Regions from separate parts of the Bacillus sp. UNC322MFChir4.1 genome, predicted to be linked through region 2. Evidence: a T-box and tRNA genes for the amino acid it is inferred to sense, from the RefSeq annotation. Region 2 holds a T-box; the other holds one or more tRNA genes.
What was found. The T-box of region 2 lies ahead of pheS (phenylalanine--tRNA ligase subunit alpha). A T-box ahead of a tRNA ligase gene usually reads a tRNA of that ligase, here a tRNA-Phe.
Positions count from the first base shown of each region.

Region 1: it encodes a tRNA-Phe, which carries the amino acid that the T-box ahead of pheS (phenylalanine--tRNA ligase subunit alpha) is inferred to sense. The anticodon was not compared.

Region 1 covers NZ_JQKQ01000035.1:11,566-19,774, forward strand. The annotation lists gene walK (cell wall metabolism sensor histidine kinase WalK) at 1-1,670, opposite strand, end outside; gene walR (cell wall metabolism DNA-binding response regulator WalR) at 1,674-2,381, opposite strand; tRNA gene BR72_RS13940 (tRNA-Phe) at 2,543-2,615, opposite strand; tRNA gene BR72_RS13945 (tRNA-Asp) at 2,659-2,734, opposite strand; tRNA gene BR72_RS13950 (tRNA-Glu) at 2,756-2,827, opposite strand; tRNA gene BR72_RS13955 (tRNA-Lys) at 2,840-2,915, opposite strand; gene BR72_RS13960 (adenylosuccinate synthase) at 3,078-4,367, opposite strand; gene dnaB (replicative DNA helicase) at 4,588-5,940, opposite strand; gene rplI (50S ribosomal protein L9) at 5,968-6,414, opposite strand; gene BR72_RS13975 (DHH family phosphoesterase) at 6,411-8,209, opposite strand, start outside.
Region 2 covers NZ_JQKQ01000014.1:120,756-128,964, reverse strand. The annotation lists gene BR72_RS07855 (DHA2 family efflux MFS transporter permease subunit) at 1-448, shown strand, start outside; gene BR72_RS07850 (CPBP family intramembrane glutamic endopeptidase) at 539-1,246, opposite strand; gene BR72_RS07845 (CPBP family intramembrane glutamic endopeptidase) at 1,299-2,015, opposite strand; gene BR72_RS07840 (HD domain-containing protein) at 2,130-2,702, opposite strand; gene BR72_RS07835 (hypothetical protein) at 3,201-3,443, shown strand; partial or broken gene BR72_RS26310 (IS3 family transposase) at 3,575-3,678, opposite strand; gene BR72_RS07830 (hypothetical protein) at 4,047-4,358, shown strand; gene sspI (small acid-soluble spore protein SspI) at 4,613-4,822, opposite strand; gene BR72_RS07820 (TrmH family RNA methyltransferase) at 4,937-5,701, shown strand; T-box leader at 5,736-5,964, shown strand; gene pheS (phenylalanine--tRNA ligase subunit alpha) at 6,009-7,043, shown strand; gene pheT (phenylalanine--tRNA ligase subunit beta) at 7,062-8,209, shown strand, end outside.

The DNA of each region.
Region 1 (8,209 bases), on a different contig from region 2:
TAGAAACGCTCAAAAATCTTATCAACGTTCTCTTTCGGAATCCCCATTCCTTGGTCGCTGATGCTTATTTCTAACATATCTTCTCTTTCTCGTAAACGATATGTTATTGTTCCGCCTTCTGGAGAATACTTTAAGGCGTTTGAAATAATATTATAAAGAACTTGTGTAATTTTATCCTCATCAATCTCAATAAAACGTGTTCTCTTAGAAAATGAACGTTTAAACGATACATTCTGCTCTTTTGACATTTCAAAACGATCAATGATATTACTAAAGAATTGTGTAAAATCTACCCATTCTTTCATTAAACGATATTCTGTACTATCTAATTTTGAAAGCTGTAGCAGCGCATTAACAAGTCGAATCATTCGCTCCGTTTCTTCTTGCGTCACTTGTAAGAATTGCGGTGCAATATTCGGATCTTGCCACGCACCTTCACCTAATGCTTCCAAATAGCTTCGCATCGTTGTTAATGGTGTACGAAGTTCATGAGAAACGTTTGCCACAAATTCTCGGCGCTCGCCCTCGATTCGCTCTTGTTCCGTCACATCATATAATACCGCAATGAAACCATTTACCTTTCCATTGTCTTTTTGAATAATAGAAAAGCTAGCTCGTAAAATATACGGCTCATCTCTTGTACTAAAATCTAATATAACAGAGTCTGGTTCTTCATATAAATTATCTAATGTGTACTCTTCTTGAATGCCTAATATTTCTAAAATCGACTGATCTAATGCTGTTTCACGTGAAACGTTAAGCATTTTTTCAGCTGGATCATTTAATAAGATAATATCTCCTTTTCGATCCGTTGCAATTACTCCATCTGTCATATGAGATAATACAGACGAAAGCTTTCTTCTCTCGCTCTCCGTAGAAGAACGAGCTTGCTGCAACTTCTTCGATAAATTATTAAATGCCAATGCTAATTGGCCAATTTCATCATGACCATGCACTTTTACTTTCCGAGCGTAATTTCCCTTTGCCATTTCAATCGCTTGCTTTCTCATATCTGAAATTGGTCTTGTAATAGTTTGTGCTAATAAAATACCTAGCACAGCTGTTACTAACAATGCGATAACCGTTCCCGTTGCAAAGATTTGATTAATGAGTTTCATTTGTTTATAAACATCTTCCATAGAAGCAACAATATAGATTACACAAGGTTTATCATTATTTGCTTGGATGGGTACCTTGATTGGAGTAGCAACAACCTGCACACGATTTCCTGTGTTGCGGTCTAGTTCCATTTTATCAACAGGTTTTTCTTGCACTAATGCTCGTTTTACCAATAAGTCTGTTGTTTTTTTTCCGACAATACTTTGATTATATTGAAGTGATGTTGCTAACACACGACTATTCTCATCAATGACCCGAACCTCTTGAATATCAGCTTTTCGATCAGAAGCAAAACCTTCCAGACTTGTTTTCAGTGCCTCTTCAATGGTAGGATCTTTTGGTCTATCTCTTTCTTTTCCAAATTCTTGCTTTAAGTTGTAAGCAAGTAAATTCGTTCGTTGTGTTAATGATTCTTTAAAACTCTTCACAAGATTTTTCTCTAACTCCCGAACAAAATAAACACCAATAATTTGCATTGCCATTAAAATTAATAGCATGTAAATTAATACGAACTTTAAATGAATCGACTGAAAAAAACCAACTTTCTTCATATATTACTCCTGCTCTGGATCGCGTAAGTAATATCCCACACCACGTCTTGTTACAATTAAAGTTGGATGACTTGGATTATCTTCAATTTTCTCACGTAAACGACGAACTGTTACATCTACTGTACGCACATCACCAAAATAGTCATAACCCCAAACAGTTTGTAATAAATGTTCGCGCGTCATAACTTGTCCTAAATGCTTCGCTAAATAATGAAGCAATTCAAATTCGCGATGTGTTAACTCAATATTTTCTTCGCGCTTTGTTACACTATATGCATTGGGATTGATTACAATCGGTCCAATAACCATCTCTGCATTTTCTTCTTTTTCAGCTGCTCCACCTTGTTGATGACGACGTAAATTCGCTTTTACGCGTGCTAATAACTCACGTGTACTAAACGGCTTTGTTACATAATCATCTGCCCCTAGTTCTAATCCAAGGACTTTATCAATTTCAGAGTCTTTTGCTGTTAGCATAATAATTGGCATTTCATAGTTTTTTCGTATTTCACGACAAACTTCTAAACCATCTTTTCCCGGTAACATAATATCTAATAAAACCATATCTGGTTGTTCTTCATTTGCTTTTTCAATGGCTTCATCACCATCATGAGCCATTACAATTTCAAAACCTTCTTTTTCTAAATTAAACTTTAAAATATCTGCAATTGGTTTTTCATCATCAACGACTAAAATTTTCTTTCCCATCATTTTAGTTTCCTCCTGAACATTTAATTGCCTTCTTTACAGAAAAACCTCTAGCTTCAACTGCTAGAGGCTTCCCTTCCTTCTATTTTAAAAGAACTAATCTCATTTGTAAAATTGTACAATATAAAAAGGATATTAAGCGGGCCCTCTTAATATCCTGAAAGTGGCTCGGGACGGAATCGAACCGCCGACACGAGGATTTTCAGTCCTCTGCTCTACCGACTGAGCTACCGAGCCAAAACATATATATAAAACCACTAATTGTGGTATTAAACAAAAGTGGCGGTCCCGACCGGGGTCGAACCGGCGATCTCCTGCGTGACAGGCAGGCATGTTAACCACTACACCACGGGACCAAAATAAAACAAAAAAAAAAGTGACCCGTACGGGATTCGAACCCGTGTTACCGCCGTGAAAGGGCGGTGTCTTAACCACTTGACCAACGGGCCACGAAAATAAAATGGTGAGCCATGAAGGACTCGAACCTTCGACCCTCTGATTAAAAGTCAGATGCTCTACCAACTGAGCTAATGGCTCATGTTCACCAATGTCATGTTTTCGTGACGACAAGAGTTATAATATCATGAAATGATATATTTGTACAATACTTTTTTATATTTTTTTATAAAAACATAAAAAAAGAACCCATTTAAATTGGGTTCTTTTTTCATATATCGTATTTTTAAGAAAAAAACAAGATTAGATACCGTATACGTTACGAACAATATTTGTTTGGCTACGGTCTGGACCAACAGAGAACATAGCTAACGGAATACCTGTTAATTGAGACACACGTTCTACATAATGTCTTGCATTTTCAGGAAGTTCAGCTAGTGTTTTTACGCCTGTAATATCTTCTGTCCAACCTGGAAGCTCTTCGTATACTGGCTCACATTTCGCTAAAATATTTAAGTTTGCTGGAACTTCGTCAATAACTTCACCGTTATATTTGTATGCAATACAAATTTTCACAGTTGGAATACCTGTTAATACGTCGATAGAGTTTAAAGACAAGTCTGTAAGACCGCTAACGCGACGAGCATGTCTTACAACAACACTATCAAACCAACCAACACGGCGTGGACGACCTGTTGTTGTACCGTATTCACGACCAACTTCACGAATTTGATTACCAACTTCATCATGAAGCTCAGTTGGGAATGGACCGTCACCTACACGGCTTGTATATGCTTTACATACACCTACTACGCGTTTAATTTTAGAAGGTCCTACACCAGAACCAATTGTTACACCACCAGCAACTGGGTTAGAAGATGTAACGAACGGGTACGTACCTTGATCAATATCAAGCATAACACCTTGTGCACCTTCAAATAATACGCGGCGTCCTTCATCTAATGCATCATTTAATACAACAGACGTATCACATACGTATTGTGCAATTCGTTGACCATATTCGAAATATTCTTCGAAAATTTCTTCTGCACTAAATCCTTCTGCATCATACATTTTTTCAAACAAACGATTTTTTTCTGCTAGAGTACGCTCAAGCTTTTCTTTAAATGCTTCACGATCTAAAAGGTCTGCCATACGAATACCTGTACGAGCAGCTTTGTCCATGTATGCAGGACCGATACCTTTTTTCGTTGTACCAATTTTATTATCACCTTTACGCTCTTCTTCTAACTCGTCTTGCTTTAAGTGATAAGGTAAGATAACATGTGCACGGTTACTAATACGTAAATTATCAGTGCTTACACCGCGATCATGTAAATATTTTAATTCCTCAAGCAAAGCTTTTGGATCTACTACCATACCGTTTCCGATAACACAAACTTTTTCTTTATAGAAAATACCAGATGGAATTAAGTGCAATTTATATTTAACACCGTTAAAAACAATTGTATGTCCTGCGTTATTTCCGCCTTGATAGCGCGCAACTACTTCTGCATGTTCAGAAAGGAAATCAGTAATTTTACCTTTTCCTTCATCGCCCCACTGTGTTCCTACAACTACTACTGAAGACATTATTCAAGCACCTCCGAAATTTTCAAACGAACTTTTCAAACAATATAATTGTACCAAAATGCAAAGAGAAGTCAATTTAAAAACGAACATTTTTTTCTCTTTTATCTTTTTTGTTCGTAAGAATTTCATTTTACGCATGAAAACATTATTTCACAAACAAAAAAAGAAACACATTTTATTATAAGAAATGTGCTTCTTTTTTATACTCTCGCTATGCTTGCTATGCATGCCCATCCTCAAAACGTCGTTCTAAGTTTACGAATTTGTTAAACTCCTTTACAAACGCCAGTTCAACCGAACCTACTGGACCATTACGCTGCTTAGCAATAATAATTTCAATTGTATTTTTATTTTCTGTTTCTCGGTCATAGTAATCTTCACGATATAAGAATGCTACTATATCAGCATCTTGCTCAATACTTCCTGACTCACGAATATCCGACATCATCGGACGCTTATCTTGACGAGATTCTACACCACGAGAAAGCTGCGATAAGGCAATAACCGGAACTTCTAGTTCACGCGCCAATCCTTTTAGTGTACGAGAAATCTCCGATACTTCTTGCTGACGGTTTTCACCAGATTTCCCGCTACCTTGAATAAGCTGCAAATAATCGATTAAAATCATTCCAAGACCATGTTCTTGTTTTAAACGTCTACATTTTGCCCGAATTTCACTAACACGAATACCTGGCGTATCATCAATAAAAATACCTGCATTTGAGAGACTGCCCATAGCCATCGTCAGTTTCGCCCAGTCTTCTGAAGTTAAAGTCCCTGTACGAAGACGCTGTGCATCAATATTCCCTTCTGCACAAAGCATACGCATAACGAGCTGGTCAGCCCCCATCTCTAAACTAAAAATCGCAACATTTTCGTCCGTTTTCGTCGCAACGTTTTGAGCAATATTTAAAGAAAATGCTGTTTTCCCTACAGATGGACGCGCCGCTACAATAATTAAATCATTGCGCTGGAAACCTGCTGTCATACGATCTAACTCGGTGAAACCCGTTGGAATTCCTGTAACTTCACCTTTTTGATTATGCAGTAATTCAATTTTATCGTAAGCTGCTACAAGAACATCTTTAATATTTTGGAAACCTTTTGTATTCGTACGCTGAGATACCTCTAATATTTTTTTCTCAGCTTCATTTAATAGACTCTCTACATCATCTTCTCGTTCATAACCATCCGACACAATATGTGTTGCTGTCCGAATAAGCCGACGCAAAATCGATTTTTCTGCGATAATGCGCGCATAATATTCTACGTTAGCAGCTGTCGGTACAGCTTCCGCTAGTTCAGCTAAATAAGAAACACCGCCAATTTCTTCTAACAAGTTTTGATCAGCAAGTGCTGCTGTTGCGGTAACTAAATCAATGGGCTCTCCTTTATCAGAAAGATCAAGCATCATTTGATAAATTTTTTGATGCGCCGTTCGATAGAAGTCTTCTGGCATTAGCATTTCCGAAGCTGATGTTAACGCTTCTTGATCAAGAAAAATGGCTCCTAATACAGCTTGTTCAGCCTCAATATTATGCGGAGGGGTACGATCAGCAAACATATCACTCATGCGCAATCCTCCTTTTCAATCTTTTCTTTATTGTTCAGTAACATGAACCTTTACTGTTGCTGTTACTTGTGGATGTAATTTCACAGTAACGTTCGTATATCCTAATGCACGAATTGCATCGTCCATTTCAAATTTACGTTTATCAAGTTTAATATTATGAGCTTTTTGTAAGCTATCTACAATTTGTTTACTTGTAATAGAACCAAATAAACGGCCGCCCTCACCTGATTTTGCTTTTAATTCTACTGTTAATTTTTCTAGCGTTTCTTTTAATTCCTTGCATTTTTCAAGCTCTAATTCTGCATCTTTTTCTTCTTTACGCTTTTTCGCATCTAATGTCTTCATATTTGCATTTGTCGCTTCAATTGCAAGTCCTTGTTTTAATAAAAAGTTATTAGCATAACCGTCTGGTACGTTTTTCATTTCCCCTTTTTTCCCTTTACCTTTTACATCTTTTAAAAAGATTACTTTCATGATTGTGTTCCTCCCTCTAAATACTCATTTATAATAGATTTTAAGTTTGCTTCTGCTTCATCAATCGATATGTCTTGTATTTGCGTTGCGGCATTTGTTAAATGGCCGCCCCCGCCTAAATTTTCCATAATAAGCTGTACATTTACTTCTCCTAAAGAGCGTCCACTAATCCCAATTACCTTTTCACCGCGCTGTGCAATTACGAAAGAGGCAATCACTCCAGTCATTGTCAGTAATGTATCAGCCGATTGGGCAATTAATACTTGATCATAAACCCCATCACCATCTACCTTTGCAATTGCAATCCCGTTTTTATAAATGTACGCATTTCGAATTGTTTTTGCAATTTGTAAATAATGGGCCATATCTTCTTTTAATAACTTTTGTACCAATATAGTATCTGCGCCGTGAGAACGAAGATATGAAGCTGCATCAAACGTACGTGCTCCGGTACGGAATGTAAAACTCTTCGTATCCACGATAATACCTGCCAGTAAAGCCGTTGCCTCTAACATATTCATTTTCAAACGCTTAGGCTGATACTCCAACAACTCTGTTACAAGTTCTGCTGTAGATGATGCATATGGCTCCATATAGACAAGCAACGGATCTTCAATGAAATCCTCACCGCGGCGATGATGATCAATCACCACAACATTTTCAATCTTATCAAGCAACCTTTTTTCCATAACCATAGATGGTTTATGCGTATCTACTACAACAAGAAGTGAATCATCATTCGCAAATTCAAGAGCCTGCTGCGGCGTAATAAAGCGAGACCATAACTCCTCATGCTGCTTAACTTCATCCATTAAACGCTTAATTCCTTTATCAGAATCATTTTCATCTAACACGATATATCCTTCTCGCTCATTCAACTGTGTTACTTTTAAAATCCCAATTGCAGCTCCAATTGCATCCATATCCGGTGCTCGGTGCCCCATAATAATGATATTGCTACTTTCTAACACAAGATCTTTTAAAGCGTGAGAAATTACACGTGCACGTACACGAGTACGTTTTTCTACGGGATTCGTCTTCCCACCATAAAACTTCACTTTCCCTGTTGCTTGTTTAATAGCCACTTGGTCTCCACCTCGGCCAAGTGCTAAATCGAGACCAGATTGCGCCATAGATCCAAGTTCTACCAGGGACAAATCACCAGAACCAACACCAATACTAAGAGTAAGGGGAATATTTCGTTTAGACGTTTCTTCACGCACTTGATCTAAAATATCAAATTTCCCTTTCTCCATTTGTGTTAAAATACTTTCATTTAACACAACAAAATATCGTTCAGATGAAGCACGTTTCAAATACGCACCATGCTTCACAGCCCATTCATTTAGTAAAGATGTAACGTGACTTGTAATATTTGTACGCAATTGATCATCTAACCCTTGCGTTACTTCATCATAGTTATCTAAATAGATAACAGCAAGTACCGTTCTTTGATCTTCATACATTTTCTCAATTTCTGTTTGCTCTGTGACATCAAAGAAATAAATTAACTTCTCTTCTTTCCTCGCAAACACACGAAATTTCCGATTGTTTAAAGACACAATATCATTAGCTGTTTCCCCTTTTGTAAATAAAAGTAAGGCTTCTGATAAATCATACAAGTGCCATCCAGCTAACGCATGTTGTCCTAAACAAGAAGATAGATATGGATTTGCCCAGTCGATTCCATAATCCTTATTATATAGTAAAATTCCAATCGGCATTTGATTGAAAGCCTCATTACTTACCTTTTTTACCCTTGTAATCGTATCATTTGTATACTTTTCAACGCTTC
Region 2 (8,209 bases):
ACGTTCATTTGGTATGGCATTCATTATGATGCCAATTATGACAGCGGGTATGAACGCACTGCCAATGAAGTTAATTTCTCACGGTACTGCAACGCAAAATACATCAAGACAAGTAGCAGGTTCAATCGGTACAGCGATCTTAATTACAATTATGACGCAGCAAACAACAAATCACGTCGCAGATTACGGAAATATGCTAACGAAAACAAATCCAATTTTAGTTGATAAGGTACATGGAATGGGACAAAACTTAGCAGCGGTTGCTGGATCAGCACAAGCTGGAGATGTGATGAGCACGCAACTATTATTCGGACAAATTTCGAAGCTGTCTGCGATTAACGGTATTAATGACGCATTCTTAATTGCAACAATATTAGCGGGTATTGCTTGGGTATTATCACTATTCTTACCATCAGGTAATAAGCCAAATCGAAAAGCAGGGAATTAATTTCTCTGCTTTTTTCTTTTGGATATTATAAAAAAATATGGATAATTGATAGAAATAAACCGCCATTATGCAATCATAATGGCGGTTCATTCAGTACAAGAAAGAACATGTATTAATTGTGATGTGAAGCAGAATAGCGGGAACGATAGAGTTCGTTTGTTTATATAATAAAGAAGCAAAGAGACCAGTAATAAAGGCGCCCACCATAATTCCAACTGAATACGTATGAGCGATACCGAATAATAAACTCGAAATGATAGCAGCTGGCCAAAATGTGAATTTCTCTCCAAAGAAACGTAAAAGTATGCCTCTGCATATTAGTTCTTCTTTAATAGGTGCAAGTAATCCAACTGTAAGAATTAGTAAGAATTTGTACTGTTCTAACGTAGCAAAATTTAATGCATCTACTTGCTCTTGTACCGAATTAGGGAAAATTTTATCTAGTATAACAAGGTCGATAAAAATACCGATAGCGTAATAAAGGAGTATGTATATATACGTACGAAAAGATTTTAAACATTGAAAATCAATCGCTGGTAATACTAGAGTTTTAAGTGGTTTATACTTTGCGATATATAGCATTAAAAAGAATAGGGCTATGAATTCATAACTAATACTTTCAAGTGACTCAAGTAGAGGAGTATGTGTATTTGGGCGAACATATTTATATAACTCGATAGGGAGTATAGTGAAAACTCCATTAATCATTGGAATAACGAGAATGATCATTAACAGGATTCCAAAAAATTCAAGCCAAGATGTTTTCGTTTGCTGTTCTATTTGTATATGTGTTTGCAAAGTCTTGCTCCTTTCTAGTAGTAGTAGTAATTTGACTTTGTGTATCCCTTGTTTATGTTAAAAACGCGAGCATATTATTCATCATATGAAATAATATAGCAGGAATAATAGAATTTGTTTTTTTATATAATACAGCCATAAATATCCCCGTCATAAAAGCGCTGGCCATAACACCTAAAGAATATGTATGGGCGATTCCGAAGATGAAACTGGATCCAATTGCTGCTATCAAAAATGGAAAACGTTGCTGGAAAAATTGAAGAATGACTCCACGGAAAATAAGTTCTTCAATAATAGGGACGAAAATCGCACCTTCTAAAATTAGTAGAGTTTTATATTGTTTTAAAGTATTTAAGTTTAAAGCTACATCTTGTTCCTGCGTTGCATGAGGAAATATCTTAGAAATTATAAATATATTAATCGTAATACTAAACACAAAGAAAAGAAATAAGTATACATATGTGCGAACTTTCTGGAGTGCTTGGAAATTTAAAGCAGGTAATAACAGTTCTTTCATAGGTTCGTATTTAAAAATAAACAATAATAAAATGAGCAGTTGTAATAAAGCACCTCCGGTTGCTCCAAGTGAGCTATATAGGGCGCTTGTTTTTTTATCAGAAATGCCTTCGCTATAAATCATAAATGGAAGACTTATAAATAAGTCACTTATGATCTTTGCCCCAAAAAAGGCAAATAAAACAGAACCGATGAATTTTCCCCATGATAAGGAATGTTTTTGATCATATGTAAGTTGTATAGAATGTTGCATATATCGAATCCTCTCTATTATTTATATATAAAATTATACATATTTAGATAAAATGTACCATAAGTTAATGTTACATAATAGTTTGAAATTTTGTGATTTTTGTTCTGTTATTGATTAACATATTTGCTCCGCTTTTTCATTGGTAGAAATATGAGCAGAGGATGTTGATTGTTGGACTTGTAATTCACGATCTACCATCTTATCTAATCGCTTGATTGCTTGCAGTGCTTTTTCATAAGAGATTGCTCGGTAGTGATGTGCCCCGCCCGGTTCTTCATCGGCTTCGTCTGCCCATTTAATAATATTTTGGAGAGGTGTTCTCTCAAGTGATTGTTCTAGTAGAAAAGAATCAGTGTGCAGGAGAATGGCAACAGAAATTTCCTTTGCTTGTTTTGGATGTTCTCCTAATCGGATTAGCAATTTATGAGCTCTTTCTGCTCCTTTAATGGCGTGTATATCATTCTTTTTATATAATTCATAGTCCCATTCCCCATCACGATACCATGTATGATGTCCGATATCATGAAGAAAGCCAGCCTTTGTTGCCGCGTCGACTGAGGCGTGATGCTTTTTTGCTAAGTGAAACGCATGATAAGCGACGGCAATCGCATGGACCATTCCAGAACGGTTTACATACTTTTGTGTAATATGGTGTTGGAAAATTTGTTCAAGCGTGATACGGCGCATAAAGCATTCACTCCTTTTGTTCATTGATGTATATGATGAAAACGAATAGATAGCCATAAGTATATTTTGAACATTTTACTTCATCATATTGTGTTAGTAAAGTAATTAGTGATGTAATAGGGAAATTTTTATTCTACTTTTACTTGAATATAACCAGCATCGCCTTGCTCCCAAAAAACGCCGATATAATATACGTATGTTCCAGGTTTACTTGGAAGAGGAATTGTATTGTGAGTTGTATTTCACACTATTAATTTTATTTCGGATAGGAAAAGAGAATCTAGTATTTGCTAGAGAAGACCATGTCGTTAGGGTTGATAGAAGAGATAAAAAACTCATAATATAGAGCGAGGTATCAAAAATCCTACTGGTACAGAAATCATGCCCAACTTTGGAGATATTTTAACAGAATGATCAAGAATTGTATAAATGTCTATTTCACATAGCCATATTTGGTCATATATATATGGTACCCCTATAAAGAAAGGATTTGACTTTATGGCTCTTTTAACTAACTGTGAAACCTGCACTCCTCCTGCGGGTTCAACACCTATTCTCACTCTGAATGTACCTGGTGGGCTTGCTATTGACCTATTAGGAATTCATATTGAAGCTTGTCCAATCTGTGTTACAGTATTCACTGATGGTGGTACACTAACAGCTCAACAACAAGACATTGTAGATAACCTTCTTCAGACTGTTCGTATTTTTAATCCGGATATTAAAAACTTTCAAAAATAAATAAACGAATAAGTGTATAGATATATCAAAAAGCCTTCGGTTTTCTCCTTAAGGCTTTTTGAAGTGAACCCATAAAGTTAGACGGGTTATTTGATTATGCGGCGGTTAAGGTCTGAACTCGGTATTGTTACTTAGTTCAGGCCTTTTAATTTTGCCTTAATTCGTTTGTGATTGTAGTAATCTATATATTTCATTAGTTCTTTCTTAATTGATCTACACTTTCAAATTCCTTCATAATGCGTTGCACTTTTTTAGGTGTGAGTTCTGGCTAGTCGTTTTGGGAATACTCCACGAATTTAACGTAACTAGATATAAAAAAATCGGATTGCTTATAAAAATGCACAAAACCCCCGAATTGTGGACGAAAAAAATTTCCATGATTCGAGGTACAGTTCACACATGCATGCTCCCTCTGTTTTAAACCTCGCCCGTGGCAGAAAAAGGCCCTGACCGCTTCTACGCATAGCCAGAAGCTTTCGTCTCTCGAAAAAGAAGTTTGGTTTTAATTAACTGATTAGTTCGAAAAAAACGTTCTGTTTTGACTAATCAATTAAATAATTATGTTAAAATTAAATTACATTTATTTGGAAATGTTGTGTTTGTTTGGAAAATGAAATAGTTATTCCAAAGAAGAACGGTATAATTAGTTATCTTTCTTTGGTTATTGGAATTATTTGTTTTTTTATCGTTTTTGTAACACCGACAAGAATAGCGAATATCGGAAGTTTAGTTGGAGATTATATAACATTTTTTCTTACGGGAATAGGTATCACACTTTCTATAATCGGGATAGCGAAGAAAACAGAGAAAAATGTAGTTCCTATAATATCTTTAATCCTCTCCTCTTCTTTCTTTATATTTTGGATAATCGCGATTTTCTTATTGGTGACGGGTCAAATTGAATTTGCTCCGTAGCATGCAAATACCTTTAAACTATAGTTCAAAAAGAATAGTAAAATATTTCGCCAAAAAACGCTCAGACTTCTGAGCGTTTGAATTTTTTAACAAATAAGTCGCTGCTATGTAAAATACAACATGCCCCGTACTTGTTTGCTCTTTTTGTTTTAAACCTCGCCCGTGGCAGAAAAAGGCCCTGGCCGCTACTATGCACGGCCAGAAGCTCTCGTCCTCCCCTAAAAAAGGGTTTTTTATATCTGTTTTACCCCTGCTTATTTTTTTACACCTTGCTCTAGCGTCGCTAACATCTCATGCTTTTCACTATCATCAGCATTTTTCCAAATCACTTCGAATAACACACCAAGTCCTGGAAGCATTTTTTCTTCTCCGCTTTGAATCGCATCGACAATTGTTTCTTGTAATTGGTCTTGTGTATTTCCAGCTATGTTTGCTAATACAGCACCGCGTAAATTAAAGTTCATCGCTTTCACCTCTTTTTAGGAATGGAAACTGACGTTAGTTTTTGTTCTTTTTTATGTAAATATGTATGAAAAATAGGCTATAATGAGAAGACAAGAAGAGAGGGAATGCATAGAATGAAAAACATTGATTCAGTACAAAATCCGCGCGTAAAGCAGTGGAAGAAGCTGCAGACGAAAAAAGAGCGCGATAAAAAAGGATTATTTTTTGTAGAAGGATTCCATTTAGTTGAGGAAGCTTTAAAAGCAGGCGTTGTAACAGAGTTAATCGTCTCAGATCAGACGGATCTTCCGAAAGATTGGACGGTTGATGATGTAGAAATGTATATTTTGTCTGAAGCGGTTGTAAAATTGTTATGTGAAACAGAAACGACACAAGGAGTATTTGCGGTTTGTGAGAAACATGAAAAAGAAATTGCTCTTACAAATGGGAAGTTTCTACTATTAGACGGCCTGCAAGACCCAGGGAATTTAGGGACAATCATTCGTACCGCAGATGCAGCTGGACTTGATGCTGTTATCCTTGGAGAAGGATGTGTCGATGTATATAACAGTAAAGTACTACGTTCTACGCAAGGTTCTGTATTCCATTTACCGATTGTAAAAGGAAACTTAGAAGAATGGGTAGACAAGTTAACTGAAAATAACGTTCCTGTATACGGAACAGCACTTGAAAATGGTGTTCCATACGGTGAAGTAGCACCGACAGGAAGTTTTGCATTAATTGTAGGTAACGAAGGAAACGGCGTTCGCCAAGAGCTTCTTGCGAAATGTAAGCAAAACTTATATATTCCGATTTACGGAGGAGCAGAATCATTAAATGTTGCGGTTGCAGCAGGTATTTTAACGTATTATTTGCAAACTCCGGTTGCGAATCGATAAAAAACTTCTTATAATAGGTGGAAGTGAAATAGTTTAAAAAACGATGATAGAGAAGAGTAACTTGCAAAATCGCCATATAGGGAGAGAGTGCCATAGACTGAAAGCATTCTTATGGTAGACGGAAGTGAATTCACCTCTGGAGTTGACGCCAGGACCATGTAAATGTAAAGGCGTTCCGGTTGAAAAAGCCGTTATAACGAATTAAGTGGGCAGACTCGTTCTGTCAATTTAGGGTGGTACCGCGAATTTACCTCGTCCCTTTTTAGGGAGCGAGGTTTTTTTATTTTTATCATTAGGAGGGTTCCAAATGGAAGCACGTTTAAAAGAGCTAAAGCAAAAAGCGTTAGAGCTGATTGAAGAAGCGAAAGAGCTAAAGGGCTTAAACGATGTACGCGTTGCGTATTTAGGAAAAAAAGGTCCGATTACAGAAGTACTGCGCGGCATGGGGAAATTATCTCCAGAAGAGCGCCCGCTTATGGGAGCTTTAGTAAATGAAGTGCGCGAGGCAATTCAAACGCGTTTAGAAGAAAAAGTTAATCATTTAGAAAAAACAGTAATTGAAGCAAAATTAGCATCTGAAACTATTGATGTTACATTACCAGGTCGCCTTGTAGAAACAGGTTGTCACCATCCGTTAACAGCGGTTGTTGAACAGATTGAAGATGTGTTTATCGGTATGGGATATGAAGTTGCAGAAGGAACAGAGGTAGAGAAAGACTACTATAACTTCGAAGCATTAAACTTACCGAAAGATCACCCAGCGCGTGATATGCAAGACACTTTCTACATTACAGAAGAAACATTACTACGTACACATACATCTTCTGTGCAAGCAAGAACAATGGAAAATAATAAAGAAAAAGGCCCAATTAAAATTATTTGCCCTGGTAAAGTGTATCGCCGTGATGATGACGATGCAACGCATTCACATCAGTTCATGCAAATTGAAGGCCTTGTAATCGACAAAAACATTCGCATGAGTGACTTAAAAGGTACATTAGAAGTATTCGTGAAAAAAATGTTCGGTGAAGATCGTGAAATCCGTCTTCGTCCAAGTTTCTTCCCATTCACAGAACCATCTGTTGAGATGGATATTTCTTGTATGATGTGTCACGGGAAAGGTTGCGGTACTTGTAAAGGGACTGGCTGGATTGAAATTTTAGGTGCTGGTATGGTTCATCCGAACGTACTTGAAATGGCAGGCTACGATTCAAAAGAATATCAAGGTTTCGCATTCGGTATGGGTGCAGAGCGTATTGCAATGTTAAAATACGGCGTTGATGACATTCGTCATTTCTATACAAATGATGTACGTTTCTTACAACAATTCAAACGAGCGTAAGGGAAGGAGAGGATAAATATGTTCGTATCATATCGTTGGTTACAAGAGTATGTAGATATTAAAGATGTAACGGCACAAGAATTAGCAGATAAAATCACGAAAAGTGGTATTGAAGTAGAAGGCGTGGAAGTATTAAATAAAGGCGTAAAAGGTGTTGTCGTTGGTCACGTATTAGAGTGCGAAAAACACCCGGAAGCTGATAAGTTAAGCAAATGTTTAATCGACATCGGCGAAGAAGAGCCAGTACAAATCATTTGCGGTGCTCCTAATATTGCAAAAGGTTTAAAAGTACCAGTTGCAAAAGTTGGTGCTGTTCTTCCTGGTAACTTCAAAATTAAAAAAGCAAAGCTACGCGGTGAAGCTTCTCACGGTATGGTTTGTTCCTTACAAGAGCTTGGCGTTGATGGAAAATTAGTTGCAAAAGACTATGCAGAAGGTATTTTCATTTTCCCAAGTGATGTGGAAGTTGGTGCAGATGCACTTGAAATCTTAAATTTACATGATGAAGTACTTGAATTAGGATTAACGCCGAACCGTGCGGATTGCTTAAACATGTTAGGCGTTGCGTATGAAGTAGCAGCAATTTATGGCCTTGAAGTGAAACTTCCAGCAGCAAACTTACAAGAAGCGGCAGAAAAAACATCTGATTATATTTCTGTAAGTGTAGAAGCAACAGAACAAAACCCATTATACATGGCAAAAATGGTGAAAAACGTAAAGGTTGGTCCATCACCAATGTGGATGCAAACGCGTCTTATGGCAGCTGGCATTCGCCCGATTAGCAACGTAGTTGACATTACAAACTACATTTTAATTGAATACGGTCAACCATTACATGCATTTGACTACGATAAATTAGGTTCAAAAGAAATCGTTGTTCGTCTTGCAAAAGAAGGCGAAAAGATTCAAACATTAGACGATCAAGAACGTACATTACAAGCGCATCATCTTGCGATTACAAACGGCACAAAAGCATTAGCTGTTGCTGGTGTAATGGGCGGAGCTGAATCTGAAGTTGATAACGATACAGTAAACGTTCTAATCGAATCTGCATACTTCGAAGGTCAAACGGTGCGCCGCGCATCAAAAGACTTAGGTCTTCGCAGTGAATCAAGTGCACGTTTCGAAAAAGGAATCGACCCAACACGTACATTCGAAGCAATTCA